3 regions of the Pontibacter brevis genome follow, and region 1 is predicted to be linked to each of the others. Evidence: riboswitches for the same ligand, from Rfam matches in the RefSeq annotation. Region 1 holds a riboswitch; each other region holds the start of a gene.
What was found. A riboswitch is a leader RNA that binds a small molecule or an ion and turns the genes downstream of it on or off. The one in region 1 is predicted to bind thiamine pyrophosphate.
Positions count from the first base shown of each region.

Region 2: it holds a riboswitch for thiamine pyrophosphate, as region 1 does, so the genes downstream of both, thiS (sulfur carrier protein ThiS) here and ACYVB1_RS03710 (TonB-dependent receptor) in region 1, are expected to answer to the same signal.
Region 3: it holds a riboswitch for thiamine pyrophosphate, as region 1 does, so the genes downstream of both, thiM (hydroxyethylthiazole kinase) here and ACYVB1_RS03710 (TonB-dependent receptor) in region 1, are expected to answer to the same signal.

Region 1 is NZ_BAAGXV010000013.1:1,184-11,890, forward strand. It holds gene ACYVB1_RS03710 (TonB-dependent receptor) at 1-2,247, opposite strand, end outside; TPP riboswitch at 2,304-2,401, opposite strand; gene ACYVB1_RS03715 (hypothetical protein) at 2,630-2,878, shown strand; gene ACYVB1_RS03720 (aldose 1-epimerase family protein) at 3,093-3,968, opposite strand; gene ACYVB1_RS03725 (AAA family ATPase) at 3,972-4,505, opposite strand; gene ACYVB1_RS03730 (hypothetical protein) at 4,624-4,800, opposite strand; gene pnuC (nicotinamide riboside transporter PnuC) at 4,921-5,538, opposite strand; gene ACYVB1_RS03740 (rhodanese-like domain-containing protein) at 5,693-6,010, shown strand; gene guaB (IMP dehydrogenase) at 6,122-7,591, shown strand; gene ACYVB1_RS03750 (GAF domain-containing SpoIIE family protein phosphatase) at 7,995-9,980, shown strand; gene ACYVB1_RS03755 (STAS domain-containing protein) at 10,001-10,339, shown strand; gene ACYVB1_RS03760 (ATP-binding protein) at 10,332-10,707, shown strand, end outside.
Region 2 is NZ_BAAGXV010000075.1:25,474-36,180, reverse strand. It holds gene ACYVB1_RS15665 (aminopeptidase P N-terminal domain-containing protein) at 32-1,321, opposite strand; TPP riboswitch at 1,519-1,625, shown strand; gene thiS (sulfur carrier protein ThiS) at 1,709-1,912, shown strand; gene thiC (phosphomethylpyrimidine synthase ThiC) at 1,950-3,812, shown strand; gene ACYVB1_RS15650 (thiamine phosphate synthase) at 4,007-4,651, shown strand; gene ACYVB1_RS15645 (thiazole synthase) at 4,648-5,421, shown strand; gene thiH (2-iminoacetate synthase ThiH) at 5,535-6,644, shown strand; gene ACYVB1_RS15635 (thiamine phosphate synthase) at 6,792-7,373, opposite strand; gene ACYVB1_RS15630 (glycosyltransferase family 9 protein) at 7,426-8,430, opposite strand; gene ACYVB1_RS15625 (hypothetical protein) at 8,847-9,629, shown strand; gene ACYVB1_RS15620 (M16 family metallopeptidase) at 9,988-10,707, shown strand, end outside.
Region 3 is NZ_BAAGXV010000012.1:115,970-126,676, reverse strand. It holds gene ACYVB1_RS03540 (DsbA family oxidoreductase) at 59-772, shown strand; gene ACYVB1_RS03535 (ester cyclase) at 864-1,271, opposite strand; gene ACYVB1_RS03530 (VOC family protein) at 1,469-1,960, shown strand; gene ACYVB1_RS03525 (fumarylacetoacetate hydrolase family protein) at 1,973-2,830, opposite strand; gene ACYVB1_RS03520 (NAD-dependent succinate-semialdehyde dehydrogenase) at 3,195-4,643, shown strand; gene ACYVB1_RS03515 (aldo/keto reductase) at 4,692-5,648, shown strand; gene rpiA (ribose-5-phosphate isomerase RpiA) at 5,846-6,514, shown strand; TPP riboswitch at 6,621-6,716, shown strand; gene thiM (hydroxyethylthiazole kinase) at 6,797-7,597, shown strand; gene thiE (thiamine phosphate synthase) at 7,594-8,226, shown strand; gene thiD (bifunctional hydroxymethylpyrimidine kinase/phosphomethylpyrimidine kinase) at 8,223-9,053, shown strand; gene tenA (thiaminase II) at 9,040-9,693, shown strand; gene ACYVB1_RS03485 (hypothetical protein) at 9,908-10,195, opposite strand; gene ACYVB1_RS03480 (RidA family protein) at 10,630-10,707, shown strand, end outside.

The sequences.
Region 1 (10,707 bases):
AATACGGTTCTCATTTTCTGTATTGTCCAGGTACTGCTTACTTACCGACTTATAGATGAAGGCAGCGCGCAGTCCTTTCAGCACCTGCACCTCCAGCTGATTGGTTGTTACCCATGCAGGCGAGAAAGCAATGGTCGTGGTGCCGTAGTTGTTCTGTGCCTGGTCACCGGTATCGTAGTCATCTATAAACTCGCTGAAGCCATCTATCTTATTCTGACTGTAGGCAAGGTTGGTGGTGAAGGAAGCAACTTCTCCTAAGCGCATCACACCAGACAGTTCCATCCCCTGGCGGTAGCTGTCGTCGATGTTGGTGCGGGTGTAGGCGCCAACATCATTTATCTGCCCTGTCAGTACCAACTGGTTTTTATAGTTCATGTAGAAGTAGTTCGCCTCTACATTTGCCGTCAGCGCCTTACCGGCCAGTTCTGTTAAGCCGATATGCCCCCGGTAACCAGCCTCTATATTGCGCAGCGTCTCATGCTTTGGCCGGCTGCTCGGTGTCGACTCAATAAAGTCTTTGCGAACAGGCTCCCGGTTACTGATGGCATAAGAGGCATACAACTGGTGCTCCGGCTGCAGGTTATACGTAATACCCGCCTTTGGATTGATGAAAGTGTAATCCACTTCCTGATCTATGCTTACAAGGTCATTGTCAAAGCCCTCGAAGCCATAGTTGATCGTGCGCACCTGCACATCACCAAACACAAACAGCTTATCTGTTAAGCCATAAGTTGTTTTTGCAAAGATGTTGAAATCCGTTTTCACGGCATCGTTATCATAGTACTTATCACGAATGTTAGAAGTAGAGGCATAGCGGGCCCAGATAACCTCACCGAAATGGCGGCCATCGTACCTGTTCCAGGCACCTCCAAGCGTAGCATTCAGGCGGCTGTTTGGGTTGTACTGCAGTGCATAAGTGGCACCGTAGAAGTCGTTGTCCAGCCAACGGCGACGTATGATATCAGATCTGGAAATGATCGTCTCTCCTATTTCCACGCTTGGCAGCCCGTAATTAGACAACCTGTCATTTGGCCTGAACTGCTCATAATAACCACGCCCGTACGTATAATGCAGCGCTCCCGAAAAACTCAGCCCCGGCATAAAATCATGCGACAGGTGCAACTGGTAATGGTCCTGCTGATAGTTGTCGGTTTCATTGTCGTAGGTGTAGTAGTTGTAGCGGCGACCCGCGCTTAGCAGGTTTTCCCGGTTAGCGCCCTCAATGTAGTTGCGATCGATGTAGGCCTGCACATCTGCGGCAGTGCCGTATACCAACGCCTCCGGAGTGCCATACCACGCCTGGTACGTCTGCTCGGCCCCGGAGAATGCAATAAACTTCAGAGAGGTTTTGTCGCCGTAGTAGCCGCCTGAAAAATAGAAGGATTTCAAGTCAGAAGAAGCACGGTCTATATAGCCATCGGACTTAATGCGCGACAGGCGGCCATCAAAGGCAAACTTACCGTTGATTAGCCCTGTTCCGAAGCGCACGTTGTTCCGCCAGGTATTAAAGGAGCCGTAGGTATGGTCTGTCTCGGCATAGGCCTCCCGACGCACCTGCTGCGTCTGGATGTTGAGGCTGGCGCCAAAGGCACCGGCACCATTTGTAGAGGTTCCCACGCCCCGCTGCACCTGTATGTCTTCCACCGAGGAGGCAAAATCAGGCATGTTCACGAAAAACACACCATGGCTTTCCGGGTCATTGATTGGAATACCGTTAACGGTTACGTTGATACGGGTGATATCAGAGCCCCGGATACGGATGCCGGTATAGCCCACGCCTGCGCCGGCATCGGAGTTCACTACCACAGAAGGCACCTGCTCCAGCAGGTAAGGCAAGTCCTGCCCGAAGTTACGCTCCGCTATCTCCTCCTGCGTCACGTTGGTAAAGGTGGTACCTGTGCGTGCATCGGCACGTGTAGCCTGCACTACCACTTCGCTTGTCTGCAGAGCCTGCGGCTGAAGCACTATTTCTACCCGGGCATCCTGCTGCAAGGCCACCGTTACCTTCTTCTGCTCATAGCCAAGGTAAGTTACTTTCAGACTATAGTTTCCGGAGGGTAAGTTTTGAAATGAGAACTGGCCATCTGCTCCTGCAGACACACCTGTACCTGTCCGCTCCAGCACTACGTTAGCTCCGGCCAGGGCCCCGCCATTGGCTGCACTTGTTACGCGCCCGCTCAGTTGGTACTGGGCCAGCAATTGCATAGGCAACAGAAGTGCTGCCACTGCGATAAAGAAATTACGCATTATAAAGAAATGAATTGATGAAACATACAGGCATGCCAGGGGTGAGCATCCTGTTAAATTTCGTTACCGTTTTTTCCCTTCGCCGGCACTACCCGGATCAGGTTCAATGGGTATGATCTCAGCCCGTTTTATTAAGGCACCCCCTAAACTACCGCAAAGGTACGGGGCTTTACCTTTCAAACAAAGAAGGAATAATTATACTTTGTAAAGCATTCGGCTTTTGCTGCTGCACTCCTACTCAAAATTTGCTTTTACAGATAACCACAAAGGCCAAAAGTACGTTGTAAAACATACTAAGGCACCTTTCCCCTTACGTACTGAATTTGAAACCTTTGCCGCAGAAATAAGCGGCATAACATTAACATTTTAATGTATTACCGCGATGATGATTAGCATTATATATACTGTAGCCCTTTTGACGATACTCGCCTACTATGCATTCGCCCCACGCAACAGATTTAACCGCCCGCCATCCACTGACAATGACGATGACGGAGGCGAACCGCTAGGCGATGATCTGCCAGACATTGACCTTCCACCCGGCATTTCGTTGCCCATCAACGATTTTGAGCCGAAGTATGACTTTAGAAACATAAAGGTTCCGAAGTTCCCGGAACCATCAGTGCATTAAGAAAAGTGTAAATTAAAAGCAGCGGCCCCGACTGAATACTTTGATTCAGTCGGGGCCGCTGCTTTTAATTTACACGCAACAGTATCAAAAAAAGGCCTTGCGGAACTTAAGGTTTGATAAACAGGGCCCTTTTCGTATCAGATGTTAAATAGGTTGCTATTAGACTGCCTTATCACCTGCAGTTTATACTTTGTGTCTGCGGTTCCTGTACCGGCTATAGCACAGTAACAGTAAAAGTACGCTCGAAAATCTGCCCGGGCCTCAGCTCAATTATTCCTTCTTTGTCCTGCAGTTCTCCGGTCTCTCCTACCCGGCTGGCGATGCCACACCAAGGCTCTATGCACACAAACGGTGCCGGACCAGGCTTAGCCCATATACCTAAGTACGGAAACCCTTCAAAAGCCACCTCTATGCGGCGCGGGTTAGTGCGGCTAGCCAGCGTCACTTTCTCTGACTTCAGGCGCTTGAGCACCACAGCGTCCTTGTCGAACAGGCTGCGGTCCAGGGGCAGCACCTTACTTTGCTCCAGCAAGCGTTCTGTGTCGCCATTTAGCAGGCCCTCCTCACTCAGCAGATGGCGACTTGCAGTCTCCTCTTCCTCAAATTGGATATAGTAGTCTTCGTAGCGCTCGTTTGGGTAAAGCGGCACATTAAAACCCGGGTGCGCCCCAACAGAAAAGTACATTTTCTCATCATCGGGGTTTGTAACCTGGTAGGTGACGGACAGCCTGTTCTGCTGCAGTTGGTATGCAATCAGCAGCCTGAACTCAAAAGGATACTGTTCCATCGTCTCCTCGTCGTGCTTTAACTCGAATACCAGCTTGTTCTTTTTCTCATCTACTAACTTAAACTCCCTGCGGCGCGCAAAACCATGGCGCTTCATATGGTAAGTTTTGCCATTGTAGGTGTACTGCTGGTTTGGCAATTCGCCAACAATAGGAAAAAGATTAGGGGCCTGGCCACTCCAGATAGCTGGATCACCAACCCATACAAGCTCCTGGTTCTCGTCTTTTTTAAAAAAGTGCTGTAGTTCGGCTCCCTGGCTCTCTACCCCCACTTTATACTGTTCGTTTTCTAGGATATGTAGCATAGTTTATTTTTTCAGAAGGTCATGTTGTTGGAGCAGAGCATCTATATGGCGGCAGGCCAGTTGCAATCGTTCTTCCTGCTGCCCGTAAATTTCCACAAAAGGCACTCCCAGCGCCTGCAGTTCCCGCTTGTACCACTCATAAAAGTACTGCCGCAGGTGCGGATGTTCGCGCTGTGGATCCGGCTCCCAGGGCAAATCAACGCCCATGAGCAGGCAAAGGTTGTAATTCTGTTGCTTTAGTTTATCCTGTATCCAGGTGGGGCATTGGCCAAAGGCATGCTCGCTCCAGATCTTGATGACCAGCAGGTCTGTATCCGAAAAGAGAATGCGCTTTGCCTGGGGCTGCATCTCCTGCTCCAGCGCCAGTTGCCCTCTGGCAATGGCCTCTAAGTCTTCTAAGGTGTAGGGCCTGCCCAGGTTGCCCACATAGGTGCGGGCATACTCCGGGACCCACACTGTGTCATAGTGCCGGGCCAAATTCTCCGCTAGGGTAGACTTGCCTGTAGACTCAGGCCCTGTTATCGCAATTTTGAGCATAGGGCAAAGGTCGGGATTACATCCGTAGAAAGCATGACAATTTGGTTAGTTCCTAAAACAGCAAGGGGTGCCGGAGAAAACTCCGGCACCCCTTGCTGTTGCACATTATTTTATTGCGCTAATTCTCCGAAAAGCTGTAATCGTAGAAGTTATACAATTCCACTGTTCTAGGCTGCTTTTCGCCGTATTGATTCAAATGAACCTGCTTTGGGCTTTCATCCGGAGATTCATAGCCCCACTTTAAACGATTTTCAAACTTCAACTCTTCAGGTAACTCCAGTTTACGTTGTCTCATATGCTGCAGGGTTGTGGTGAAACATTCTACGCCCTTAGCGGGATCGCAGCAATCGTACTCGTTTAACTTGTACGTGTAGCTACCCTTGCAGGACTTTCACAATAAGACGAATAAGTAGCACTATGCATTCGCTTCCGCAGGAGCCTGTTTCAGTGCCACCAAATCCTTTTTCCAGTCGAGGTAACCCTTTATAGACAGAAGCAGGAAAACAAAGTACAGAAAGCTGGTCAGGTAAAGGTCTTTATACGTGTACACTCCCACATACACTACGTCTACCACCAGCCATACAATCCAGTTCTCCAGTTGCTTTTTTGCCATCATCCAATAACCAATCAGGCTAATGGCAGTGGTGGCAGAGTCTGTATAAGACAGGTCTGCATCGGTATAGTTATCCAGAAAGTACCCCAGGCCCAATGTAAACACCAACCCCAGTGCCAGCAGCACTGTCAGTTCCTTTTTGTTTATCCGCCCTACTTTGCGCTCAGAATGGTTCTTGCCTCCGTATAGCCACACGTACCAACCATACAAGCTCGTAACAAAATAAAAGGCATTCAGTCCCATGTCGGCATAAAGGCGCGCATCATAAAAAACGAACACATACATGCCCACGCTTACCAGTCCTATCGGCCACGTCCAGACGTTTTGCTTTGCCGCCAGCCACACACAGGCTATTCCTGTCACCACACCTGTTAACTCCACCAGGTTCATGGCCTGCAGGGCTTCTAAAATACTTTGCACCACATTCATCGTTGCAATTTAACCTCCCGGAACACCTTATGTAAACAATTCCCTGTTTAAATTTGAAGTCCGGGGGAAATAAGGTAAAACGATGCAGACAGGGTGTCGTAATACCGTTGCCATTCGTATACCATGCTACTAAAAAAGAAAACCTATGGATGAAATTACGGCTCAGGAACTGAAGGAACGACTGTCGCGCAGTAGCAACATACAAATAGTAGACGTGCGGGAACCATCAGAATTTGAAATTTGCAACTTAGGCGGAGAGCTTATCCCGATGGGCGAGCTGCCAAAACAAGCGAACCGCATCCGGCGCGACATTCCGGTGGTAATGGTTTGCCACCATGGTTTTCGCAGTGCACAGGCCATCAACTACCTCAGCCAGCGCCTCGGGTATGAGAACATCCTCAACCTGAAAGGCGGTATACACGCATGGGCCACACAGGTGGATACCACAATGAAAAAATACTAAGCGCATCTTGTCTTAAATGCTGCTAAAAAATATTACACACTTAGTTGCAGCATATTCTAAAGAAATTTCCTTAATTTTACGCGGCAAATAACAACCCTTAATTTATTTGCCATGATCTCTGATCAGTCTAAGATATTATTCGAAGCACTCACCTACGATGACGTGCTTTTACTTCCGGCCTACTCGGAGGTACTCCCCAACCAGACAGACACTTCTTCGCAGCTCACACGCAACATTCGCATCAATATTCCGCTTGTGTCGGCTGCCATGGATACTGTAACAGAGGCTGATCTGGCCATTGCAATGGCGCAGGAAGGCGGCATCGGCTTTATCCATAAAAACATGTCAATCAAGAAGCAGGCGCAGCAGGTACGCAAAGTGAAGCGTTCGGAGAGCGGCATGATTCTCGACCCAATCACCCTGAATGAGAAAGCCACATTGGGTGACGCCGTGCAGATTATGACCGAGAACAAGATTGGAGGCATTCCAATTGTGAACGATGCGGGCAAACTGACCGGCATTATCACGAACCGCGACCTGCGTTTCGAAAAAGACCTGACGCAAAGCGTGTCCTCTGTTATGACCACCCAAAACCTGGTGACGGCTGCCAAGGGTACCGACATGGCCAAGGCAGAAGATATTCTGCAGGAGTATAAGATAGAGAAACTGCCGGTAGTGGACGAGGAGGGTAAACTAGTCGGCCTGATTACGTACAAAGACATCCTGAAAAAGAAGGACCGTCCCTTTGCCTGCAAAGATGAGTTTGGCCGCCTGCGTGTAGGTGCCGCCGTAGGCGTTACCGCTGACGTGCTGGACCGCGTGAAGGCATTGGTGGAAGCCGGTGTAGACGTGATAAGCGTTGACACAGCCCACGGCCACTCAAAAGGTGTGCTTGATGCTGTAAAAAGAATAAAAGAAGCTTTCCCGAACCTGGACCTGATAGCCGGTAACATTGCAACAGCTGAGGGTGCAAAAGCCCTGGCAGAAGCTGGTGCCGATGCCGTGAAGGTAGGTGTAGGCCCTGGCTCTATCTGTACCACCCGTGTCATTGCCGGTATCGGTGTGCCGCAGCTATCTGCCGTAATGGAAGCGGTACGCGGCCTGGAAGGCACAGGTGTACCAGTGATTGCAGACGGTGGTATTAAGTTTTCCGGTGATATTGTAAAGGCCCTTGCGGGCGGTGCAAGCACTGTGATGATAGGCTCCCTGCTGGCAGGTACGGAAGAAGCGCCGGGTGAAATGATTATTTACGAAGGACGTAAGTTCAAAACTTACCGCGGTATGGGTTCTGTGGAAGCGATGGAGGAAGGTTCAAAAGACCGCTACTTCCAGAGCAGCGAAACAAACGCCAAGAAACTGGTGCCGGAAGGTATCGTAGGCCGCGTACCATACAAAGGCCTGGTGCAGGAGGTGATTTACCAGTTGGCAGGCGGTATTCGTGCAGGCATGGGCTATTGCGGCACACCTACCATCGAGAAGCTGCAAGGCGCTAAAATGGTGAAGATTACCGGTGCCGGCCTTCGCGAAAGCCATCCGCATGATGTACAAATTGTACGGGAGGCTCCTAACTACAGCCGCTAAGATCCAATTTTGTTTTACCGACACTTGCTGGTGTCTGGCTTGCAAAAGCTCTGAGTGGTAAGATGCAGAGTGCGCTTTCAGCATTTTTTGTAAAGCGCACTTTGCGCCCTTGCCGGCTCATGCTTTTACTATTTGTGAACCGGAAGGCGCAGATTGGCCTAAAGCTAACCTACGCCTTCCGTTTTACGTTATGCAAGTTGTTTTTCTCTAACTCTACTCTCATACCTTGGCCAAAGAGCGGAAATTTTTATTACCTTTCACAGAAATTACATCTAATAAAAGCAACACACTATCGCAGGAAAATAAAACAGCGGATTCCCGTCCTATGCTTTACAAAACGAATGCAAGATCTTTACTGTTTACTACTGCTGTCGTTAGCTGGGCTCTGCTGTTAACGAATGTTTTGTTTTCTGCAAACAGACTCCGCGAGGAGGGTACGTCCCAGTTATCGTTGCCTTTCTTAAACAATCTCCTGATTGTTGTTTTCCTTGTTTCTGTTTTCCTTTTCCAACGCCTGAGCACAGAATCGTTGAAAGGGATAGACTTTATAGGCTATCTCTGGAATCTCTTCTCGAAGGCTGCTGTGGCTGCTTACCTGAGTGTGGCTCTTTTCCTGGGCTACAAGGTAATGACCAACTACGCCGACACGGAATCTCCCCTGCTGCTGCACCTCGTGTACCAAATCAATTTCGGGTTGCTGGTCGTTTTCCTGGCTAAGGCTTTTTATATCTGGCGGCAGCTGCTGCTCTATCATAAAAATAAGTTTCTGCAGATAGCCTGGGACTGGTTTGAGTTACTGTTGGGAGCCATGCTGCTGCTCACCATCTTTAATTTTAACTATACCAGCTACATCTTCATGCCGCTGCTGGCCCTGATAGGCTTTTATATCCTGTTTCTGTGCACTAACCTGAAATGGGTGGCTTATCTGACGTTCAGCAACAAGAGCCGTTCGCTGGTGTTGCTGGGTGCCATCCTGCTCAGCTGCTACATTTTCGTGCGCTTCTTCAGGGGCATGGCTGATAGCCCGAACCTGGTGATTGACTATACGGACGTGGGCTTTCTGCTGCTGGCTATGATGTTTGTGGGCTCCTACACGCTGGCAGCCTTCCTGGTGTCGCTGTTCAGCCTGCCTACCTCCAGCGTGTTTGAGCAGAAGAGCGAGGACCTGCTCAACTTCCAGCGCCTGAGCCAGTCTATACAGCAGGGGCAAAGTGAGGCACAGGTATACGATATGCTGTTCGAGAGCACCATCAAAGCCTCAGATGCCAGCGCTGCATGGTTTGAGCTAATCCGGAACGGAGAGCCGCAGGTAACACAGCTCCTGAACATTGACACAGACCAGATTAAGCGCATACGGCACCTGCTGCTGGCCTATAACATTCACAACATCGATTATATCAACAACAACCTGAACCGAAACCCGGGCTTCCGGGATTTGATGCTGCCCTGGAAGTCGTTGATTATTCTGCCTATCAAGTCAAAGAATTACCTTTCGGGGGTGCTGTACCTGCTGAAGGACATTGAGCAGGGCTTCGACCGCGAAACGGTCAATGTGCTGCGCACGTTTACCAGCCAGACCATCCTCACAATAGAAAACCTGCGGCTGGTAGCAGAGTCGCTGCAGAATGAGCGTTATAAGGAGGAGTTAAAGATTGCCACTCAGGTACAGGACAGCCTTATTCCGAAGAAGTTCCCAGTCGACAGCTGGTTTGAGATAAGCACGCATGCTGTGGCAGCCAAGGAAGTGGGTGGCGACTTTTATGATTTCCTGCAACTGAGCGAGTCCCGCATTGCCATCATCATCGGCGACGTGTCTGGCAAAGGTATTTCAGCCGCCTTCCACATGGCCCAGATGAAGGGCATTTTCCATGGGCTGATGCAGCAGGACATGCCCCCAAGCGAGTTTATGAAGCAGGCCAACAGTGCCCTGAGCCGCTGCCTTGAGAAAACTTCTTTTATTACTTCTGCGCTATATATAATAGATTATAGCATGAAAGGCTTTATGTTTGCACGTGCCGGCCACTGCCACACGCTGTACTATAACGCCATGATGGACGACGTCTTCTACTTCCAGACAGACGGCCTGGGGCTGGGCATAATCCGGGACAAGAGCTACGCCAACCATATACGGGAGATGTATTACGATTACAACCCGGGTGACGTGATGGTGATTTACACGGATGGCATTGTGGAAGCCCGCAACGAGGCCAATGAAGAATATGGCGAAGACAGGCTAAAATATATGCTGCAGCAAACCTATCACCTTGAAGCAGAAGACATCAAATACGCCATCATCAACGACTTAGAGTATTTTACGGGCCCCGGCAACCTCTACGATGACCAGACACTGCTGGTGATTAAGTTTAAGCCCGCTGAACCAAACAAATGAATAAGCCGTAAAGTATGCCGATGAAAATAACACACGAAATCAAAGATAACACCATCATCATGACACTTGATGGTGAACTCGATGCCAGCTCTTCAGTGATGCTGGACGAGGAACTGTCCGATCCTGAAATAATGGAGTACAGTAAAATTCTGGTCGACTGCAAGAACCTGCACTACATTTCCTCCGCCGGACTTGGTGTGTTTATCTCGCACCTGCAGCGCTTCGAGGATGCTCAGATAAAGTTGATCTTCTACAACATGCAGGACAAGGTGCGCAACGTGTTTGAGATACTGGGCCTTGACCTGCTCATGACTATCGTATCTGATTACGAGGAAGCAAGGAGTATTGCAAATGAATAACTCCATTCGGGTAAACTGTACTAAGAAAAACCTGAAAACAATACGTGACTTTGTCACGGAGTACCTGCATGCCCTTACCTTATCGGATATTCTGATGAACCAGATTGTGTTGGCTGTAGATGAGATATGCGCCAACCTCATTATTCACGCCAACCACGAAGATCCTAAAAAGCACATCGTCCTCTCCATTAGTCAGGTGAAGGACACGCTTCAATTTAAAATTTCAGACGAGGGCCTGGCTTTTAAGCGTGCCAACTACAAAGAACCAGACATACAGGAGAACATCCGGCTCGGCAAAAAAGGCGGCGTGGGTATTGCCCTAGTTAACCGCATCATGGACAAAGTGGAGTTCACAAGCGATGGCTCCC
Region 2 (10,707 bases), on a different contig from region 1:
TTGATTCTGGGTTTTCCTATAAACATATCACCTATTTCTGCATCAGGCGCTCAATATCGTCTGCCTCAATCGGAATGGTCTGCATCAGGTCACGCGGCCCGTTCTTCGTAATGAGGATATCGTTCTCCAGGCGTATGCCTATTCCTTCTTCCCGGATATAGATGCCGGGCTCGCAGGTAAACACCATGCCTTCTTCAAACGCCCGAAACTTGTTACCGACATCATGCACGTCCAGGCCCAGGTGGTGCGAGGTGCCATGCATAAAATACTTCTTGTACACAGGCTTGGCGGGGTCCTGGTTTCGTACATCGCTTTCGTTCAGCAGCCCCAGTCTGATGAGCTCGTTCTCCATTACGATACCTACAAATTTGTGGTACTGGTCCAGGGTGTTGCCCGGCACCAGCATTTGTGTGGCAGCTTTCATCACCGTCAGCACCGAATTATACACGTCGCGCTGACGTGGCGTAAATTTTCCGTTTACCGGCACTGTGCGTGTCAGGTCTGCGGCATAATTAGCGTATTCTGCTCCAAAATCCATCAGCACCAGCTCTCCATCCTCACACTCCTGGTTGTTATCTACATAATGCAGGATACAGGCATTACCGCCAGAGGCAATAATAGGCTGGTAAGCCGGCCCCCGGGAGCGGTTGCGCAGAAACTCGTGGTAAAGCTCTGCCTCTATCTCATACTCCATTACCCCCGGCTTTATAAAGCTTAAAAGGCGACGAAACCCCTTTTCTGTAATATCGCAGGCCTGCTGAATCAGCGCCACCTCCTGCTCCGACTTTATGGCGCGCAGCTGGTGCATGATAGGGGCACTGCGTTCGTACCTGTGCAAAGGGTAATGCTGCTGGCACCACTTTATAAAGCGGGCGTCGCGGGTCTCCACCTCTATGACGGCACGGAGGTGCTCGTTTGTGTTAAGGTAAATGTGCTCCGCCTCAAAAAGCTGGCTTCTCAGTATCTGCTCAAACTCATGTGTCCACAAAACAGTCTCGATACCAGATACCTCCCGGGCCTGCTGCTTGGACAGCTTATATCCCTCCCAGGTAAGAATGTGGTCGTTTGTTTCGCGTACAAAAAGAACCTCTTTCATGCGCTCGTCTTTTGCATCCGGGAAAAGCATCAGAATACTTTCCTCCTGGTCTACCCCACTTAAGTAGAACAAGTCGCTGCTTTGCCGGAAAGGCATGGTAGCGTCTGCATTGAGGGGCATTACGTCGTTGGAATGGAACACAGCAATGGAGGAGGGTTTGAGTTGCTTTACAAACTGGCGGCGGTGTTGCACAAACAGTTCCTGCCCTATTGGGTGGTACTTCATAGTTCTTTATTGTAGGTTATTTTTGGGTTACATCATAAAACTACTAAATTTTACATTAATGGCAACTGAGGCATCCTGGCCCGGGCAGCGTGTATCTGCCATTGTCAGGGGTGGAGCAGAAGAGCCTGCTTATTTTTTACAAGCCACAATCCTGCCTGCACATTTGGAAGTTACCGCAGACTTTGTTTACCTTTAGCACAACACTTTAGGGGTGTCCTGCCGCCAAACAGAAAGGCAGGACTGAGAAATACCCTCTGAACCTGATACAGTTAGCACTGACGAAGGGAAAAGTTATGCTGAGATACACCACACCTGTCCTCCAACTTCTTCTTGATTCCGCTCGGCCGGTAAGCGCCGGTGCTACCTGCATCCCATCCCGAGCAAACCATGACCATTTTCTTAAACAACCAAACTAAGGAGCTCCCTGAGTCTTCCTCCGTATCCGCTTTGCTTCAGCTTTTAGCATTGGAGCACGTTCGTGGCATTGCCGTAGCCATTAACGACCAGGTAGTACCCCGCAGCAACTGGGCTTCTTACCAGCTGCAGGAAAACGACCGGCTCACCCTTATCCGCGCTACCCAGGGCGGATAGCGCTTTCCCCTACCTACTAAACTTATCAAGAAGAAATATGAGACAAGAAAAAACGCCTACGGCCAACACGATCACGCGCACGCCTTTCCCGGCGTCTCGCAAAGTATACGTGCCCGGCCAGCTATATAATATACGTGTCGCGATGCGCGAAATCACGCTGGAGGATACCGTGCACAAGTTCCTGGGTGTGGAAGAGCGCCAGCAAAACCCAGCGGTAACGGTATATGATACCAGCGGTCCCTACACCGACGAAAACGTAGCGATTGATGTGCGGCAGGGCCTGGCGCGCCTGCGCGAAGAATGGATACGGAGCCGTGGCGATGTGGAGCAGTTGCCGGGCATTACATCGGAGTACGGGCAGGAGCGCCTGCACAATGCTAGCCTGGACGAACTGCGTTTTCAGCACCTGAGCAAACCCTACCGCGCCAAGCCTGGCCAGAACGTAACACAACTGCACTATGCACGCAAAGGCATCATTACCCCGGAAATGGAGTACATCGCCATCCGGGAAAACCAGCGCCTGGCAGAAATGGAGAACATCGGGCACCAGCACGCAGGCAACAGCTTTGGTGCCAACACACCTCAGAAATTTATTACGCCGGAGTTTGTGCGCCAGGAGGTAGCGGCTGGCCGCGCTGTGATACCGTCCAACATCAACCACCCCGAGAGTGAACCGATGATCATCGGCCGTAACTTTCTTGTGAAGATAAACGCCAACATCGGCAACTCCGCGGTTACCTCCAGCATAGAAGAGGAAGTGGAAAAAGCCGTGTGGGCCTGCCGCTGGGGCGCCGACACCATCATGGACCTTTCTACGGGCAAAAACATCCACGAAACCCGCGAGTGGATTATCCGCAACTCCCCCGTTCCGATTGGCACCGTGCCGATTTACCAGGCGCTGGAGAAAGTGAACGGCAAAGCAGAAGACCTGACCTGGGAGGTTTTCAGAGATACGCTGATTGAGCAGGCCGAGCAGGGCGTAGACTATTTCACCATACATGCCGGTGTGCTGCTGCGGTACGTGCCGCTTACGGCAAACCGCCTGACGGGCATCGTATCAAGGGGCGGCTCGATTATGGCAAAATGGTGCCTGGCACATCACCAGGAAAACTTCCTGTACACGCACTTCGAGGAAATTTGCGAAATCATGAAGGCGTATGATGTGGCTTTCTCTCTGGGAGATGGCTTGCGCCCAGGCTCTATTGCCGATGCCAACGATGCCGCCCAGTTCGCTGAACTGGAAACGCTGGGCGAACTGACAAAGATTGCCTGGAAGCACGATGTGCAGGTGATCATAGAGGGCCCCGGGCATATTCCGATGCACCTCATCAAAGAGAACATGGACAAGCAGCTGGAAGTATGCGGTGAGGCACCTTTTTATACTTTAGGCCCCCTCACCACCGACATTGCCCCCGGCTACGACCACATTACGTCTGCCATTGGCGCTGCGATGATTGGCTGGTACGGCACGGCCATGCTTTGCTATGTAACACCAAAAGAGCACCTTGGGCTGCCGAACAAAAAAGATGTAAAGGACGGCGTGATTACCTACAAACTCGCCGCCCACGCCGCCGATTTAGCCAAAGGCCACCCCGGCGCACAGTACCGCGACAACGCCCTGAGCAAAGCCCGTTTCGAATTCCGCTGGCAGGACCAGTTCAACCTGTCCCTCGACCCCGACACGGCCCGCGAATACCATGACGAAACGTTGCCTGCCGAGGGTGCCAAAGTAGCGCACTTCTGCTCGATGTGCGGTCCTCACTTCTGCTCCATGAAAATTACGCAGGAGGTACGGGAGTATGCCAAAACCAAGGGCGCATCCGAAGAAGAAGCATTGCAGCAGGGCATGCAGGAGCAAGCGGAGGTTTTCAAAGCAAAAGGCTCGGAGATATACTCATAGGCAGACGCTCGCAGGAGCTGCGCACGCTGCGAGGTCTTTTGTCTGACATGAAGTGCTGGTGCGAGCTTGTAGCTCGTACCTCTCTTCCCCTCTCATGTCAGGCAAAAACTGAAGCACGAGCTATAAGCTCGCGCTAGCATCTTGCGCTGGCAGTCTATTTTCCCTCATGCAACCATAGCTTATCATTTGAAAGTATGATTTCGAAACTACATTATATCACACAGGAAGCCCGTGGACTTACCCATGCCATGGCTGCCGGGGCTGCCTGCCGGGCAGGTGCCAACTGGGTACAGCTGCGGGTAAAAAAACAGCCTTACGAGGTTTGGAAGGACCTGGCGCTGCAAACCAAAACCATCTGTCAACACTATGGCTGCACGTTCATCATCAACGACAATGTGGCACTGGCCGCGGAAGTAGATGCCGATGGTGTGCACCTGGGCCAGCTGGACATGCAGCCCACGGAAGCACGGAAGCTGCTGGGGCCAGAGAAAATAATAGGCGGCACGGCCAACACCTTTGAGGACATCGTGCGGCTGACAGAGCAAGGCGTGGATTACATCGGCCTTGGCCCCTACCGCTTCACCAGCACCAAAGAGAACCTCAGCCCTGTTCTCGGCCTGGAAGGCTATACTTCTATCCTGCAGCAGTGCCGCGAAGCGGGCATCAGCATTCCTATTATAGCCATTGGCGGCATCCTGGCAACCGATGTGCCGCTGCTGCTGCCAACGGGCATCCATGGCGTTGCCGTTTCCTCAGCCATTACGCTGGCACAGGACAGAGCCGCTTCTTTGGCTGAATTCAATCAGCATTTCAGTTTAACAACAGAGAAACAAGTATGAAACAGTTAACCATAGCCGATAAAACCTTTACCTCCCGCCTCTTCACCGGAACCGGCAAGTTTGGCTCCGGAAAGCAGATGGAGGAAGCACTGCTGGCATCCGGCTCTGAGCTGGTCACCGTAGCGTTGAAGCGCGTGGATGTACAGCACGGGCAGGATGATATTCTGCCGCACCTGGAGCACCCGCAGTTCAACCTCTTGCCTAACACCTCCGGTGTGCGAAATGCGAAAGAGGCTGTTTTTGCCGCCCAACTGGCCCGCGAAGCACTGGAAACGAACTGGCTCAAACTTGAGATACACCCCGACCCGAAGTACCTCCTCCCAGACCCGGTAGAAACCCTGAAAGCAGCCGAAGAGCTGGTAAAGCTGGGTTTTGTGGTGCTACCCTACATTCATGCCGACCCGGTGCTGTGCAAGCGCCTGGAAGAAGTGGGCGTAGCCGCAGTAATGCCGCTGGGCTCCCCTATCGGAAGCAACAACGGCCTGCAGACACGCGCTTTTCTGGAGATTATCATTCAGCAGAGCAAAGTGCCGGTGGTGGTGGATGCCGGCATTGGCGCGCCCTCACACGCCGTGGAGGCCATGGAGCTTGGAGCCGATGCTGTACTGGTGAACACCGCCATCGCCGTGTCACAAAACCCGGTGATGATGGCTACAGCTTTTAAGATGGCAGTGGAGGCCGGACGCATGGCCTACGAGGCGAAGCTGGCTCCCACAGGCATCACAGCACAAGCCAGCAGTCCGCTGACGGCGTTTCTGGATGAGCTTTAAGATTATGATGAAAGAGCATAGATTAACCCACGCTGGCGCGAGCTTGCAGTTCGTGTCAACTGATCCAAAAAAGCACGGCGCCAGCACAAAGCAGCAACTAAAATAGCAACCCAATGTCTTTTCAGGCTATATTTGAACAACAAAACTGGGACGAGGTAAAGAGCAGCATCTACGCCAAAACGGCGGCAGACGTGGAGCGGGCACTTTCTAAACCTGTGCGGACCCTGGAGGATTTCAAGGCCCTGATTTCGCCTGCCGCTGCGCCCTATTTAGAGCAGATGGCGGCGCTGAGCCAGCAGCTCACGCAGAAACGTTTCGGCAAAACGCTGCAGATGTACCTGCCCCTTTACCTCTCCAACGAGTGCCAGAACATCTGCACTTACTGCGGCTTCAGCCTCGACAACCCCATGCCCCGCACCACCCTTACACCAGCGCAGATTCTGAAAGAAGTGGAGGTAATCAAAAGCTACGGCTATGATCATGTGCTGCTGGTAACAGGCGAAGCAAACAAAACCGTGGGCGTGGCATATTTCAAGGAAGCACTGCAATTGCTCCGCCCCTACTTCTCGCACATCTCAATGGAAGTACAGCCGCTGGACCAGCAGGAGTATGAACAGCTTATTCCGCTAGGCTTGAACACGGTGCTGGTCTACCAGGAAACGTATCACCATGAGGATTATAAAAAGCATCACCCCAAAGGCAAAAAGTCAAACTTCCAGTACCGCCTTGAAACGCCGGACCGTCTGGGCAAAGCCGGTATCCACAAGATTGGTTTAGGGGTGCTGATTGGTTTGGAAGACTGGCGCACCGACAGCTTTTTTACAGCACTGCACCTGCAGTACCTCGAGCGCACCTACTGGCAAACCAAATACAGCCTCTCCTTCCCACGCTTACGCCCTTTTTCCGGCGGGCTACCCCCTAAAGTAGACATGAACGACCGGGAACTGGTACAGTTGATCTGCGCCTACCGCATCTGGAATGAGGAGGTAGAGTTATCGCTATCGACGCGGGAGAGCCCGAACTTCCGCAATAACCTGGTCCGGCTCGGCATTACCTCTATCAGTGCCGGCTCTAAAACAGACCCCGGCGGCTATGCCAGTGGAGTGCAGGCGCTGGAACAGTTTGAAATCAGCGACGAGCGCTCTCCCGCCGAAATCGTGCAAATGATCCGCAGCCAGGGCTACGAGGCCATCTGGAAAGACTGGGACAGCGTTATAGGTTAGAAAGTTTGGAAGTTAGAGAGTTAGAAAGTTCTAGAGATAGGGAGTTGCTTTCTTCTGCTGGTCTGGGTTTGCAGCTGTTAACTTAAACTGCCGTAGCGTACTTTTACAGGAACTGCGCACGCTGCGAAGTCTTGGTCTCCGGGGAGGCTATAAAGTGTTTAGCAGATTCCTGAATGCTTCCACCGGCGCTGGCTGCTCCCAAATAGCGCCCAGCAAGGCGGCTCCGGCGAAGCCAAGCTCCTGCACTTGTGGCAACTTTTCGGCTGTTATGCCCCCTAAAGCTATAACAGGCAGCGTAGCTTTAGGCAACGTTTCTTCTAACTCATCAAGAGAAAAGGCAGCGGGATAATCCTTTTTGGATATGCTCTGAAAAATGGGGCTCAGAAAGGCGTAGTCGAATTGCGTGTGGTGGTGCTGGACGTCTGCTAATTGATGAAAAGAAGTGGAAAAGGTAAGCTGATGCTTCGCTGTGGTGGCTGCAGTGGCTCTGTCGGTTTCTCTGAAGTGCAGCCCCTTTACCGCAAATTCCTGCGCCAGCGCGTGGTGCGAGTGCAGCATGACACGGCCATGACACTGCTCCGGCAGCTGCTGAAGCCAATACCGCAACTCAGTGATACTTGCCTCCGGTTTTCTTAGGTGCAGCGTCTCCAAACCAGCTTCGAAAAGCCTGCAACACACTTCATGCTCCTGCCCAACCCATTCCGGAGCCGTAACAACAATAAGCCGCATCAGAGACAATTCATGTTTGCATCACCCCAAAACTCTCTAACTTTCTAACTCTCTAACTTTCTAACTTTCTAACTTCTAAGACTTCCAGCAGCTGCTCATTCCGAATCTCGCGGGCGCACTTAAAGTGGCCTTCGGGGCAGGCTTTGTAGCCGTGCAGTCCGCAGGGGCGGCAGTACAGCGGCTCCTTCCGCTCTACCACATGGGCAAAGTCTGCAAGTGGACCGAAGCCAAAGCGGGGCACGGTGGAGCAGTAAATAGCACAGGTAGGAGCATTCAGTGCAGAAGCCAGGTGCATCGGGCCTGAATCATTCACATAATTAAGTACCGCATCCCGCATTAGCGCCGCAGACTGCAGCAGGTTCAACTGCCCGCACAGGTTCTCAACGCGCTGGCTGGTGCTTTGGCTGAGGATCGTATCACAGTGTGCTTTGTCAGCGGGCGAGCCAAGCAGGTAAACTTTATATTTGGGATCGAGGCTGTTGATGAGCTGCACCCACTGCTCCTGTGGGTACTGTTTGGTGAACCACACTGAAGTGGGGGCCATGCAGATGAAAGGCTCCTGCTTCAGCTCCTGTACCTTTGCAAAATCTACAGGGGAAGGATATAGTTTGGGTTTGGAAGGAATAGCGTTGGTGAGGCTTTGGATGAGCATGTCGTTGCGTTCCACCTCGTGCGTACCTGATTTTACATCATGCACATAGCGGCGGGTGAAGAGACGGGAGAAAGGGTTCTTCTCAAAGCCTACCGTTTCCTTCGCTCCCGAGAAAGCAGTCAGAATGCCGGTGGCACCAAAGCGCTGTACGTTCACCACCAGGTCGTACTTTGTGGCTCTTATTTGCTTTAGTAGCTTCAGCAGGCTTCTATACTTCCCCTGTTGCTTGTCCCACACCAGCACTTCCCGTAACAAAGGATGCCCTTTCAGCAACGACTCGTTTCCTTTGCGAAGCAGAAAGTCCAGCTTCGCCTCTGGGTAAAAAGCATGTAGCTTCTCCACCAGGGCTGTTGCGAGCACCACATCACCTAAAAAGGCCGTTTGTATGATCAGTATATTTTTCATGCCAATGGCAAAGCTACGCCAAAGCGGGCTGAGATAAAAAATAAAGCCTGAAGCGGCAACAGGAAGGAAGCAACCTTTAAGAGAGCATGCCCGCCATGCTAAAAAGCAATATATAGCATAGTCCTCATTCCTGCAAAATGAAAACTATTTTTAAACTAAACAATATCCCCTCTTAACTCAATAGTTCTGATTTCTTTATAAAATATCAATTTGTGTCTTGATATTTGTAATCGGGACCGCTGGTGGTGCAGGCTGATTGCTTTCGCTGTCACACTTGCCTACCATAAAAAAACGTGGCAGCCCCTCTCGCAGCTGCCGTTGCCATCTTGTGGTTTATCTGCCTTAGCAGTAGAGAAGAAACATCATGAACAGGAAAAGAGAGTCAGCAGACCGTTCTTTCCGCCTACTACTATTATATGAAAAGACCTGTATTCCTTTTTGGCTTGCTAAGCCTTCTGCTTTCTATGTCCGGCTGCGTATCTACGTACATGCCCAATGTGCCCAATGTACCTATGTTCACCCAAAAAGGGGAGCTGAGTACGGGCGGCCACATTACACCAAAGGGAAACGTGACTTTTAATACAGCTTATGCCGTAACTGACCATTTTGCGGTGCTGGTAAATGGGTCTATGCTCAACAGCGAGCGCAGGAAAAGGGACTTCAGGCATAACCTTATCGAGGCTGGCGGTGGCTATTTTACGACCTTCGGCCCGGAGAACAACCGTGTTTTGGAAATCTATGGCGGTTTTGGAGGCGGCAGCAGCGACCGCACGGAAAGAGAAGAAGACAAAGAGGGCGTGATAACTTCTGAACGTCGCGAGGCAAACTTCAACAAATATTTTGTGCAGGTGAACTTCAGCTCCAAAAGGAAGAAGTCGCTGCGCCTGTTTGGCAACGAATACCCGCTGAACTATGGCACCGCCTTACGGGCCAGCTACATTGACATGAACAAGCACCTGTTTAATGGCTTGCCAGCTGAAGAAGAAGACAACATTTTCCTGGAGCCTATCTTTTACACCCGCCTCACCCTGAATCCATCGGTGCAGCTGCAGTATACCAGTGGTTCTAACTTCGGCCTGAAGAACCGCAAATCCCTGACCGCCGGCTATTCTGTATTCTCGCTGGGCTTTGTAATAAATGTAGGAGGCCGAAACACCACGCAGAACAAACCTGCCGGCAGTAAGAAGGCAGCCCGCTAAGCTCAGGCTTTCTATTATAGGTATATAGTAAGCAAAATCGCTCTTTTTAGTCCCGGCGGGACGACCTGTTGATAGCATCAAAACCAATTCCTTCTTTAGCTCCGTTGGAGCGGCCTGTAAATACATCCATAAACAGGCCGCTCCAACGGAGCTAAGCTGTTTATGGACCAACAGACTATAAACAGGACGTCTCGCTGGGACTGTTGCGAACTTTTTTATGGATTCCCCTCGATTCACCGTTATTTAAATCAGGCCTAATACCGTAGTAGTGCAGGCATCGCCTTTGCCCTGGGTTTTAAAGCGCCCAAAGGATTCTGCTACTTTTTCCGTACCTTTGCAAGCCTAAATTTAATATTGAATGCCTGATTATCATATTCATACTTTACCCAACGGGATAAGAATTGTACACAAGCAGGTGCAGCATACCAAAATAGCCCACAGCGGGTTTATAATGGATATCGGCAGCCGCGACGAATTACCTGACCAGACGGGAATTGCCCACTTCTGGGAGCACATGGCCTTTAAAGGCACAGAAAAAAGAAAGTCATTCCACATCCTGAACAGGCTCGAGTCGGTGGGCGGCGAGCTGAATGCTTATACTACAAAAGAGAAAATCTGCTTCTACAGCTCTGTGCTGGACAAGCATTTCGATAAGTCCTTTGAACTGCTCACCGATATTACCTTCCGCTCGGTGTTTCCGGAGCGGGAGATTGAGAAAGAGCGCGGCGTGATTCTGGAGGAGATGGCCATGTACCTGGATACCCCGGAAGAAGCCATTGTAGATGAGTTTGACGCCGTCGTATACGAGGGTCATCCGCTGGGAAACAACATCCTTGGCACCAAAGAGAGCGTTTCCAGCTTTCAGAAACAGGACTTTCTGAACTTCCTGGACCGCAACCTGAGCACCGATGCACTTATTTTCTGTTCTGTCAGCAACCTGCCTTTCGAGAAGGTGCTGAAGCTGGCAGAAAAGTACCTGGGCGATATTCCGGAGATAAAGAAGCACCGGGAGCGCATTCCTGTCAGCAACTATAGCCCGAAGTCTGTTACCATCGAGAAACCAATTTCGCAGGCACAT
Region 3 (10,707 bases), on a different contig from region 1:
AATAAAAAGGAAAGGCTGAATTAAAGCAAATAAGTAAAACAAAATAAGACACTGAATTATGACAAAGCAGAAAATAAAAATAGATATTGTATCGGATGTGAATTGCCCATGGTGCTATGTTGGCGAGCAGCGCCTGAACAAGGCCATGACAGAGGCAAACGACAAGTATGAGTTTGACATTAGCTTTAAGCCTTTTGAGTTGAACGCCCAGATTCCGCAGGAAGGCGTGGACAGGTTAGAGTATTTCAAAAACGCCTATGGTCCTTCTATTGTAGACCAGATAGAAGCCATGAACCAGCGCCTGCAGGATGCCGGTTCCCCGGAAGGCATCGAGTTCAACTTCGATAAACTAACGACAGTAAACAACACCTTTAATGGCCACAGACTTATCTGGCTTGCTGGCCAGGCAGGTGTACAGGAAGAAGTAGCTCATGCCCTGTTCTACAGCTACTTTACGGAAGGCAAAAACATGAACGATATTGCTTTACTAAAGGAAATAGGGATTGCCAACGGTATACCAGCCGAGCGACTGAAAGGCTTTTTTGAAGGTGATGAAGGTAAAAAAGAAGTACGTGAGCTGGAGCAATGGGCGCATGCCTCAGGCATTAAGGGCGTACCGGCTTTCATTATTAACGACCAGTACCTTGTAAGCGGCGCACAGCCGGCAGATACTTTCCACCAGGTATTCTCGCAGATAGCTCCTCAGGCGCCAAAGTTTGAGGAAATCTCTACAGAAGGACAAAGCTGTGGAATTGACGGAAATAACTGCTAATAGCGAGGAGAAACCAAATTAATATTAAAGCAAAAGGCCGGGCATGAGTCCGGCCTTTTGCTTTTGTTCCTGGTGGGAATTCTATTTATGTTTACTGCAACGGCAGCCCAATCTGCCGGGCCTGAGCCGCATGGTCCCTGGCACCCCAGCGCTGCAGTATTTTTCCATCCCTTATCACGAACCACTCCATGGCGGCAATCTCATATGTTTTGCCTGTGGGCTCGTTTCCCATAAACGGACCTTTAAAAGTGCCACGCTCTGTATAGCGCACTGCTACTGTATCTTTTTCTGCCACCATGCCCTCTATCGTTAGCTGCATCCCTAGCCCCTCCACCAACTGCCTCCAGACCGGGATGGCTTTGTCCATAAGGGCTTTCCCAAACACACCTTGGATCTCGGCCTTAGGCGCAAATAGTGCCCGTAATGCATCCATATTGCCCTCGTTGAAAGCCGCAACATAGGCCTCCACTATTTTTTTGTTTTCCTCTTGTTGTGTCATGATTTTGTCTTGTGAGGTGGGGTAGAATTTCAGGAGTAAAATAGCAAATTCGACCACACGCTGCAACAGCACATTGCTAATCAAGGTAATAGCAGCTACCTCAACTAACCTTATGAAACAACAGTATCAGTAGAAGAGCAGTTAACCAGTTTGTGAGCCAGTATTTTTGCTTCCTCACATGGATTAGAAGGCATTTTATGGAATCGAACTATACAACCCCACCCCAAACAAGAATTGGGCACGTTCATCTGAAAGTAGCTGACCTGGACAGTGCCCTGAAGTTTTACTGCGGCTTGCTGGGATTTGAACTAACCACCACCTATGGGAAAGACGCGGCATTTATTTCTGCAGGGGGCTATCATCACCACATCGGCCTGAACACATGGTACAGCAAGGATGGCTCCCCTCCTCCGGCAAGCACCACAGGCCTTTTCCATACTGCCATCCTATACCCTACCCGTAAAGATCTGGCTACCATCTTCCGGCGGCTCCGGGAAGCAGATTACCCGTTCACCGGGGCAGCAGACCACGGGGTATCTGAAGCGCTTTACCTGAACGACCCCGACCGCAACGGAGTGGAGCTGTACTGGGACCGCCCAAAGGAGATGTGGCCTACCAAGCCAGACGGGTCGCTGGAAATGTACACGCGCCCGCTGGACCTGGAAAGCCTTCTGAAAGAACTTGATTAGATAAAGCGTATGTTAACTTTCCTGGTAGCCTTTTACCTGCTGCCTTGCAGTTCCCAGTCCATCTATTCCCAGTTCCATCACATCGCCCGGCTTTAAGAAAACCGGTGGCTTTAAACCGTACCCCACACCGGAAGGTGAGCCGGTTGAGATGATATCACCCGGAAGCAGGGTCATAAACTGGCTCATATAGGAAACAATATGCGGTATCTTGAAAATAAAATTGGCGGTGGTGCTGTCCTGCATCAGTTCGCCATTTAGCTTCAGCCACAGGCGCAGGTTGTTTACGTCTTCTATCTCGTCTTTTGTAACCAGGTAAGGTCCCATGGGCGCGAAAGTGTCACAGCCCTTTCCTTTGTCCCAGGTGCCGCCGCGTTCAAACTGGTAAGCCCGCTCCGACACATCATTGTGCAGGCAGTAACCCGCCACGTAGTCCATTACCTCGGCTTCGTCCACATAGCTTGCCTTTTTACCTATCACAAAAGCAAGCTCAATTTCCCAGTCTGTTTTCTCTGAATTCCTGGGAATAATAATATCATCGTTTGGCCCCACCAGCGCCGTGGTAGACTTCATGAATAGGATCGGTTCTGTGGGAATCTCCTTTTTCATCTCTTTCGCATGGTCGGCGTAGTTCAGGCCGGTGCAAAGAATCTTAGAGGGGCGGGCAACCGGGCTTCCCAGGCGGCTGTTCTCCGGTATGCGCTCCAGCTTTCCCTTATTGAAGTCCACAAATTCCTGCAGGCGGGCAAGCCCATCTGTTTCAAAAAACTGCTCGTTATAATCTTCACCAAAAGCGGAAGTGTCATAAAAAGTGTTGTCTATCACAACTCCTGTTTTTTCCTTATTTGGTTCTCCGTATCGTATCAGTTTCATATTTTAAGAGTTTGGTTTATAGAGCAGGAAGAGCCATGATGCAAAAGTTTAGGCAGTAAATTCCTGCTCCTGAAAAAAATTAAGTACGGCAGGGGTATTCGTTTCGTTCAAACGTCTGCCTCCAACGAGCGTAAACAAAGGGCAGTTGCACGTTCAGTTTCAGCACAGCAGGCTTTTCGTACAGATTCAATGCGGCACCTTCTGCAGACTGTAAAAAGCAGTAGTTTAAATCTGACCATGCCAAAGGCACCTGTAAAAAGAAAAAAGGAACCAGCGTGATGTGCCGTTTAGCAGGAGAGGCAAAAGGAACAGCCTTTCGCCCTAAGAGCCTGTTCAAAAAATAAAAGCACCATAGAAGCACCAAATGGGAAAAAGTAGTCTTATTAAAACAGCAGCATACATAAACGGCCAATGGATTGAAGCCCGAAGTGGCAAAACCTTTGAGGTGACCAATCCTGCCACTGGCGAAGTTCTAGGTTCTGTGCCCGATATGAACCGGGAGGACGTGCGCAAAGCCATTGACGCAGCCCATGCAGCCTGGCCTGCTTACCGCGATATGACGGCCAAAGAAAGGTCTGCCATGCTGCGTAACTGGTTTCACCTTATCATGGAAAACAAAGAGGAGCTGGCCCGCATCATGACCCTCGAATCTGGTAAGGTAATGGCAGAAAGCCTGGGCGAAGTGAACTATGGCGCCTCTTTTATTGAATGGTTTGCCGAGGAAGCCAAACGTGCTTACGGCGATGTCATACCACCTCACACAAAAGACAGGCGCCTGGTGGTGATCAAACAAGCTATTGGTGTGACAGCAGCCATCACCCCCTGGAATTTCCCACTGGCCATGATTACGCGCAAAGTGGGTCCTGCACTGGCAGCCGGCAGCCCTGTTGTCATCAAACCACCGCTCGAGACACCCCTGACAGCCCTGGCCCTCTGTAAACTGGCTGAGCAAGCCGGCTTCCCGCCTGGCGTGTACAATACCGTCACCACGACAGACAGCAGCGAGGTCGGCAAGGAACTTTGCGAGAACCCGAAGGTCCGGAAGCTCTCCTTTACAGGGTCTACTCCTGTCGGCAAAATCCTGATGAGCCAGTGCTCCTCCACACTGAAGAAACTCTCGCTGGAATTGGGAGGGAATGCCCCCTTTATTGTTTTTGAAGATGCGGACATAGACGAAGCAGTGAAGGGCGCCCTGGCAGCCAAGTACCGGCACAACGGGCAAACATGCGTGTGCGTAAACCGCATCCTGGTGCAGGACAAGGTATACGATGAATTTGTAGAGAAATTTACCCGTGCTGTGCAGGGGCTTAAAACAGGAAATGTGCTGGACACCAATGTACAGGTAGGGCCGCTTATTAATGAAAAAGGGCTCAAGAAAGTACAGGAACATATACGGGATGCCGTTGAGAAAGGGGCAAAAGTCACAACAGGCGGCAGTGCTATAGAAGGCTTGTTCTTTCAGCCAACCGTACTGGCAGAAGCCACTGAAGACATGGTCATTGCAAAGGAAGAAGTATTCGGGCCTGTAGCCCCCATCTTCCGGTTTAACACTGAGGAAGAAGCTATCCAGATGGCCAACGACACAGAATATGGCCTAGCCTCCTACTTCTACAGCAAAGACGTTAACCGTTGCTGGCGTGTGGCCGAGGCATTGGAGTATGGCATGGTCGGCATCAACGAAGGCATCATCTCCACAGAGGTAGCGCCATTTGGTGGGGTAAAAGAATCCGGCTTCGGACGAGAGGGCTCGAAATACGGCATGGACTATTTCATGGAAATAAAATACATGTGCTTCGGCGGCGTGAATAAATAAAATAAATCTGCTTAACAACTGAAATACAGAACATAGAAAACAAACGACATGATGAAGAAAAGAACATTAGGAAAACATGGACCAGATGTATCCGCGATAGGTTTAGGTTGTATGGGCATGAGCGCCTTTTATGGCGACAGAAACGATGACGAATCAGTAGCAACCATACACCGTGCGCTGGAACTGGGAATCAATTTCCTTGACACTGCCGAACTGTACGGACCACATACAAATGAAATTTTAATAGGTGGAGCCATCAAAGGGAAAAGAGACCAGGTCTTTATTGCTACCAAGTTTGGTGTTGCCATTGATGAAAATGGGGTGCGGATAGACGGCAGACCAGAAACAGTGCGCAAATCTGCAGAGGGAAGCTTAAAAAACCTTGGAGTAGATACCATTGACCTTTACTACCAGCACCGCATGGACCCGAATGTTCCGATTGAAGATACCATTGGGGCCATGGCTGACCTGGTAAAAGAAGGCAAGGTGCGCTACCTGGGCATATCAGAAGCTGAACCGGAACTGATAGAAAGGGCGCACAAGACACACCCTCTGACTGCTGTGCAAACGGAGTACTCCCTTTGGACAAGAGACGTAGAAAACAACGGCGTGCTGGACACAGTGCGCAACTTGGGAATAGGATTTGTACCCTACAGCCCTCTTGGTCGTGGCTTCTTAACAGGTGCCATTAAAAGCCCGGATGACTTTGAAGAAGGTGACTTCCGCAGGCACAACCCGCGCTTTATGGGTGAGAACTTCCAAAAGAACCTCGACATCGTGGACAAGCTAAACAAGCTTGCAGCTGATAAAGGGGTTAGCGCAGCGCAACTGGCACTGGCGTGGGTATTAGCCAAAGGCGATGACATGGTACCTATTCCGGGAACAAAGCGCAGAAAATACCTGGAGGAAAATATCAAGGCGGTAGAAATACTGTTAAGCGTAGAAGAAGTACTTGAAATTGACAGCATCTTCCCTCCCGATATCACGGCGGGTGACCGTTATTAGCGTTAGCAGTGTAGCAGAGGGGCAAATGATGTACACCAGCAAATGTCAGGCAAAGTATTGCAAATTACCTGTTCCCTTCGAGCTAATCCACAACATGTATCATAGCCCTTTCCTGTCCCCGGTTAAATCACACTTACCAAAGGCGGGTCAGGGCTATTTTCAGAAGAAAAAATCTTAAGCCAAACAAGAACAGACAGATGAACCCTAAAAAACTTGCAGCAGGAAAAGCAGTAGCTTATGTACAGGAGGGAATGGTGGTCGGGCTGGGAACCGGCTCCACCGCCACCTGGGCCATAAGGGCATTGGGAGAAAAAGTGAAGGCGGGGCTGAACATAAAAGCTGTTGCCAGTTCTGTAACGTCAGAAAACATGGCAAAAGAATTAGGCATAACATTAGTTGATTTTTCAGAGATCCAGGTGATCGATGTAACTATTGATGGCGCAGATGAAGTGGACGCACAGTTTAACCTGATTAAAGGCGGTGGCGGAGCACTGCTACGGGAAAAAATTATTGCCTATAACAGCCGGCAGTTTATTGTGGTGGTAGATGAAACAAAACTGGTTGATACGTTGGGTAAATTTCCTTTGCCCGTGGAGATAGTGCCTTTTGCAGCTGAACTGACCTTAAAACAATTAAAGGATTTAGGCTGTGAAGCAACCATCCGGCAACAGGAAGGCAAAGATTTTGTAACGGACAATGGCAACCTCATTGCAGATTGTGCTTTTAAGCGGATTGAGGACCCTGAAAAATTGAACACAAGCCTTTTATTGATTCCGGGTGTGGTGGAGAGTGGCTTGTTTCTTCATCCGAAAGTCTCGCAGGTAGTTGTTGGTGATGCTGATGGGAAAGTAGAGGTTTTAATATAGAGTTGGCCTGTGAAGGTATTACCTTCTATCAAGCTATAACAGGGATGAACGTACTTCATTTACCTGGCCTCCCATTTTTAATTCAGGCAGATTTAACTTAGTTTAGTAACGGCTTTAGGGGTGTTCCCATACAGGAACTGAGACAATACCCTTTGAACCTGATCCAGGTCATGCTGGCGAAGGGAAAAGCACGAATGGCTGTTACAGCTATTCCCTCTTTTCATCTCACTCCTCCTCTCCGGGAAGCTCTTTAGCCGCCGTTTTACCATAAAAAGAGAAACCATGAAGGAGCAACTCTGGAATATTTTATCTGCCGTCAGGCAAAACGCACCGTTGGTGCACAACATCACCAACTACGTCGTGATGAATAATACCGCCAATGCTCTGCTGGCTGCAGGTGCGTCTCCGGTTATGGCGCATGCTCACAGCGAGGTAAGCGACATGGTGTCTATCGCCGGTGCCCTTGTTGTGAATATCGGCACGCTGGACGAGTATTGGGTGCAGAGCATGAAGCTGGCCGTAGAGCAGGCAAATGCGCTTCAAAAAGCGTGGGTCCTCGACCCGGTAGGTGCCGGCGCTACCCCTTACCGCAACCAGGTACTGGAAGAATTACTGCGTTACCGCCCCTCCGTTATCAGGGGAAACGCCTCTGAGATCATGGCGCTGGCGAAAGCAAGCTCTAATACCAAAGGAGTAGATAGTACAAACCAGAGCGAAGAAGCCCTTGAGGCCGCGCAACAGCTGAGCAACACCACGGGCGCTGTTGTTTGCGTTTCGGGTGCCTCTGACTTCATTGTTTTTAAGAACCACTACAACACTATCTCCAACGGGCATGCGCTGATGGCGCGGGTAACGGGCATGGGCTGCACGGCCAGTGCGCTGGTAGGAGCCTGCTGTGCCGTAAGCCCCGATGATCCCTTTGCTGCTACCACTGCAGCAATGGCCCTGATGGGTATAGCAGGCGATAAAGCCGCAGAAAAATCACCCGGCCCTGGCTCCTTGCAGCTCCACTTCCTCGACGCGCTATACCAGCTCTCTGAAAATGACTTCATGGAGCGCCTGAAACTAGAGAGAAAGGCATGAGCAGCTTCCCATACAGGCTGTACCTGGTAACGAACCAAGCGTCCTGCTTCGGGCGTGACTTAACCGAGGTGGTGGAAGCAGCAGTGAAAGGGGGCGTAGACCTGGTGCAGATACGTGAAAAGAATCTCACGGAAAAAGCTTTTCTGAAAAAGACGCAGCAGCTGAAAGAGTTGCTGGACCGCTACCAGGTTCCCCTGATTGTGAACGACAACCTGCAGGTAGCCGTGCAGAGCAAGGCGGCAGGCATTCATGTGGGCAACAACGACATGGCACCCGCTGCTATCCTGAAGGAATGGGCTGCCTGTGGCATTCTGGGCTACTCGTTGGAATACGAGGAGCACCTGCACAGCACGCATGCCGCCCTGGCAGACTACCTGGCGCTGAGCCCGGTCTTTTCCACGCCTACCAAACAAGACACTGTGACCGAATGGGGCCTGGATGGCATCAGCCGCATCAGAGCCTTAACAGCTAAACCGCTGGTAGCCATTGGCCGCGTTAGTGAAGCAAACGCCGCTGATATAGTGAAGGCAGGTGCCGACTGCCTGGCTGTGGTATCTGCCATTTGCTCTGCCCCGAACCCGGCACGGGCCGCTGAAAGAATCAGGAACGAAATAGAGAATGCCTTATGAAAAATTATAAATACCCTGCCGTGCTTACTATTGCAGGATCAGACAGTGGCGGTGGTGCGGGCATACAAGCCGACCTGAAAACGTTCTCAGCGCTGGGCTGCTTTGGCACCTCGGCCATTACGGCTATCACCGTGCAGAACACCTGTGGCGTCACCGGCATACACAGTATCCCAGCAGACATCGTGCAGGGCCAGATAAAAGCCGTGATGGACGACATAAAACCTGCTGCCATTAAAATAGGCATGGTGCACAGTGCAGATCTTGTACAGGCAATTGCCGAACAACTGAAAAACTATGCTGTACCGGTTGTTCTGGACCCGGTGATGGTGGCAACAAGTGGCGATAAGCTGATAGAGGACAACACCATTGCACTGCTTAAAAAGGAGCTCCTTCCACTGGCGGAACTGGCTACGCCGAACCTGGATGAGGCAGAAATTTTAGCCGGCAGGCAGATAAAGGATGTAGCCGGAATGAAAGATGCCGCACACCTTATTCTGGAGACAGGCTGCCGCTCGGTATTGGTCAAAGGAGGACACCTGCAGGGGCCACGGCTCTACGATGTATACCTGCATCAAAACGGCGACATGCGGGTATTCCAATCAGAGGCCATCGCCAGTAAGAACACCCATGGCACAGGCTGCACCCTCTCCTCCGCCATCGCCGCCTTTTTAGCAATGCGTGTGGAACTGACAGAGGCCATAGAGCAGGCCAGGGAGTACGTGCACCATGCCATTGACCAGGGTAAAGATGTTCAGACAGGAGAAGGACACGGCCCTTTAAACCATTTCTTTCAACCGCAAAAACTACAAAAACATGAGCTGGAGTAAGAATGCGTGGGAGGCAGGTGCTTCTATATATGAGCAGATAACCGGGATGCCTTTTATCAGTGAGCTGATAAAAGGAACATTGTCGAAGGAAAAGTTTAAATTCTATATTGCCCAGGATTCCCTGTACCTGGCTGATTTTGGCAAAGCCCTCTCTCTTATTGCGGCCCGGGCGCACACCACCGAGCATGCACTGGAGTTCATGCGCTTTGCGGAAGGTGCCATCGTAGTGGAGCATGCCCTCCACGCCGGGTATTTTCAGAAATTAGGCATCCAGGCGGGTACTTCCATTTCCCCTACCTGTCAGCATTATACGCGCTACCTGCTCAGCACTGCAGCACTCGACCAGGTAGAGGTTGCCATGGCGGCCCTGCTCCCCTGCTTCTGGATCTACAAAGAGGTAGGTGACTTTATCTACAAACAGCCGCAGCAGGAAAACAACCCGTACCAGGAATGGATTAACACCTATGCCGGGGAAGAATTTTCGGTTATAGTTGAAAGAGCTATAAAGATTTGTGATGAGGTGGCGCAAAACTGCACCCCTGCGCAGCAACAAGCCATGACAGATGCCTTTGTTACCGCATGCAGGCTGGAGTGGATGTTCTGGGACAGTGCCTGGAGAATGGAAGAGTGGCCGGTGTGAGTGCCTACGGCAGACTAGGCTGTTCTTTTATGGAAGGAGCTTAAGGGAATTTGTATAAGATTCTCCAGGAAATTCCTTCCGGATAAGGAGCAGAAAAATGCCTCCCGGCCTGACGGCCAGGAGGCATTTTCATTCATTCATTTATCTGGAAAACACAGCAGGTTCCATGTAACATAGCTTGCTAATAAGGGAAAAGCCACATCACCAATTTACCTTACTTACTCTTCTGTTCATCCGTCGTTTGCCCCTCAGAAAGTGGCTCCTTTGCATTAAGCTTATTTGTTTCGTCGCCTTTCATGCTCTTCAAAGCTCCTGATTTATCCTCATTTGTTATAATTCCTCCGACACCAACTTTCCCCATCGATTCTGCGCTGTTCTGTGAGGTGGTAGCACTGTTTTTCAAACCTTCTGCGTCTCTGTTATACGTGGCATCTGTTTTAGCAGTGCTTTCTTTCCCCTGGTTCTGATTTTGGTTTTGATTCTGATTTTTATCTGTATTCATAGCTTTCGGGTTTAATGTAAAAATGTGTATCCCTTTATAAAGGGCTACACATTTTTACGGGGCAGAAGCAGAGTGGTTGAAAACAAAGCCATATCCTGTATTCCTGGACACACCCCCTGGACTATTCTTCCATCAGCGAAAGCAGAAAAGCCAGAGAAGAAGATGTTCATTCAGTTAAACATATAGATAGGATGATTGTACCCAGCTTCAATCCGAATAGAACCTTCTAAATAAAAACAAGATGCACTTTTGGCACTTTTTGCTCTCAAAGCCTGAGATTACACCATCTTTGTAGCTGCAGGTTATCTCCAGGCAATTACGGCCGCAGTTCCATCGGCTTACATGTAAGGCATAGCTTGGGTTAAACAGGTCATTTTCTGCTTTCATCAAACGTTCCTCAGGCTTATTTCCAATAAACCCCGTAAATACCGTCTATGATAACACCAGAAGAAAAAATACAAACGCTGGGAATAACGCTTCCTGCTCCTGTTCAACCTGTCGCCAACTATGTT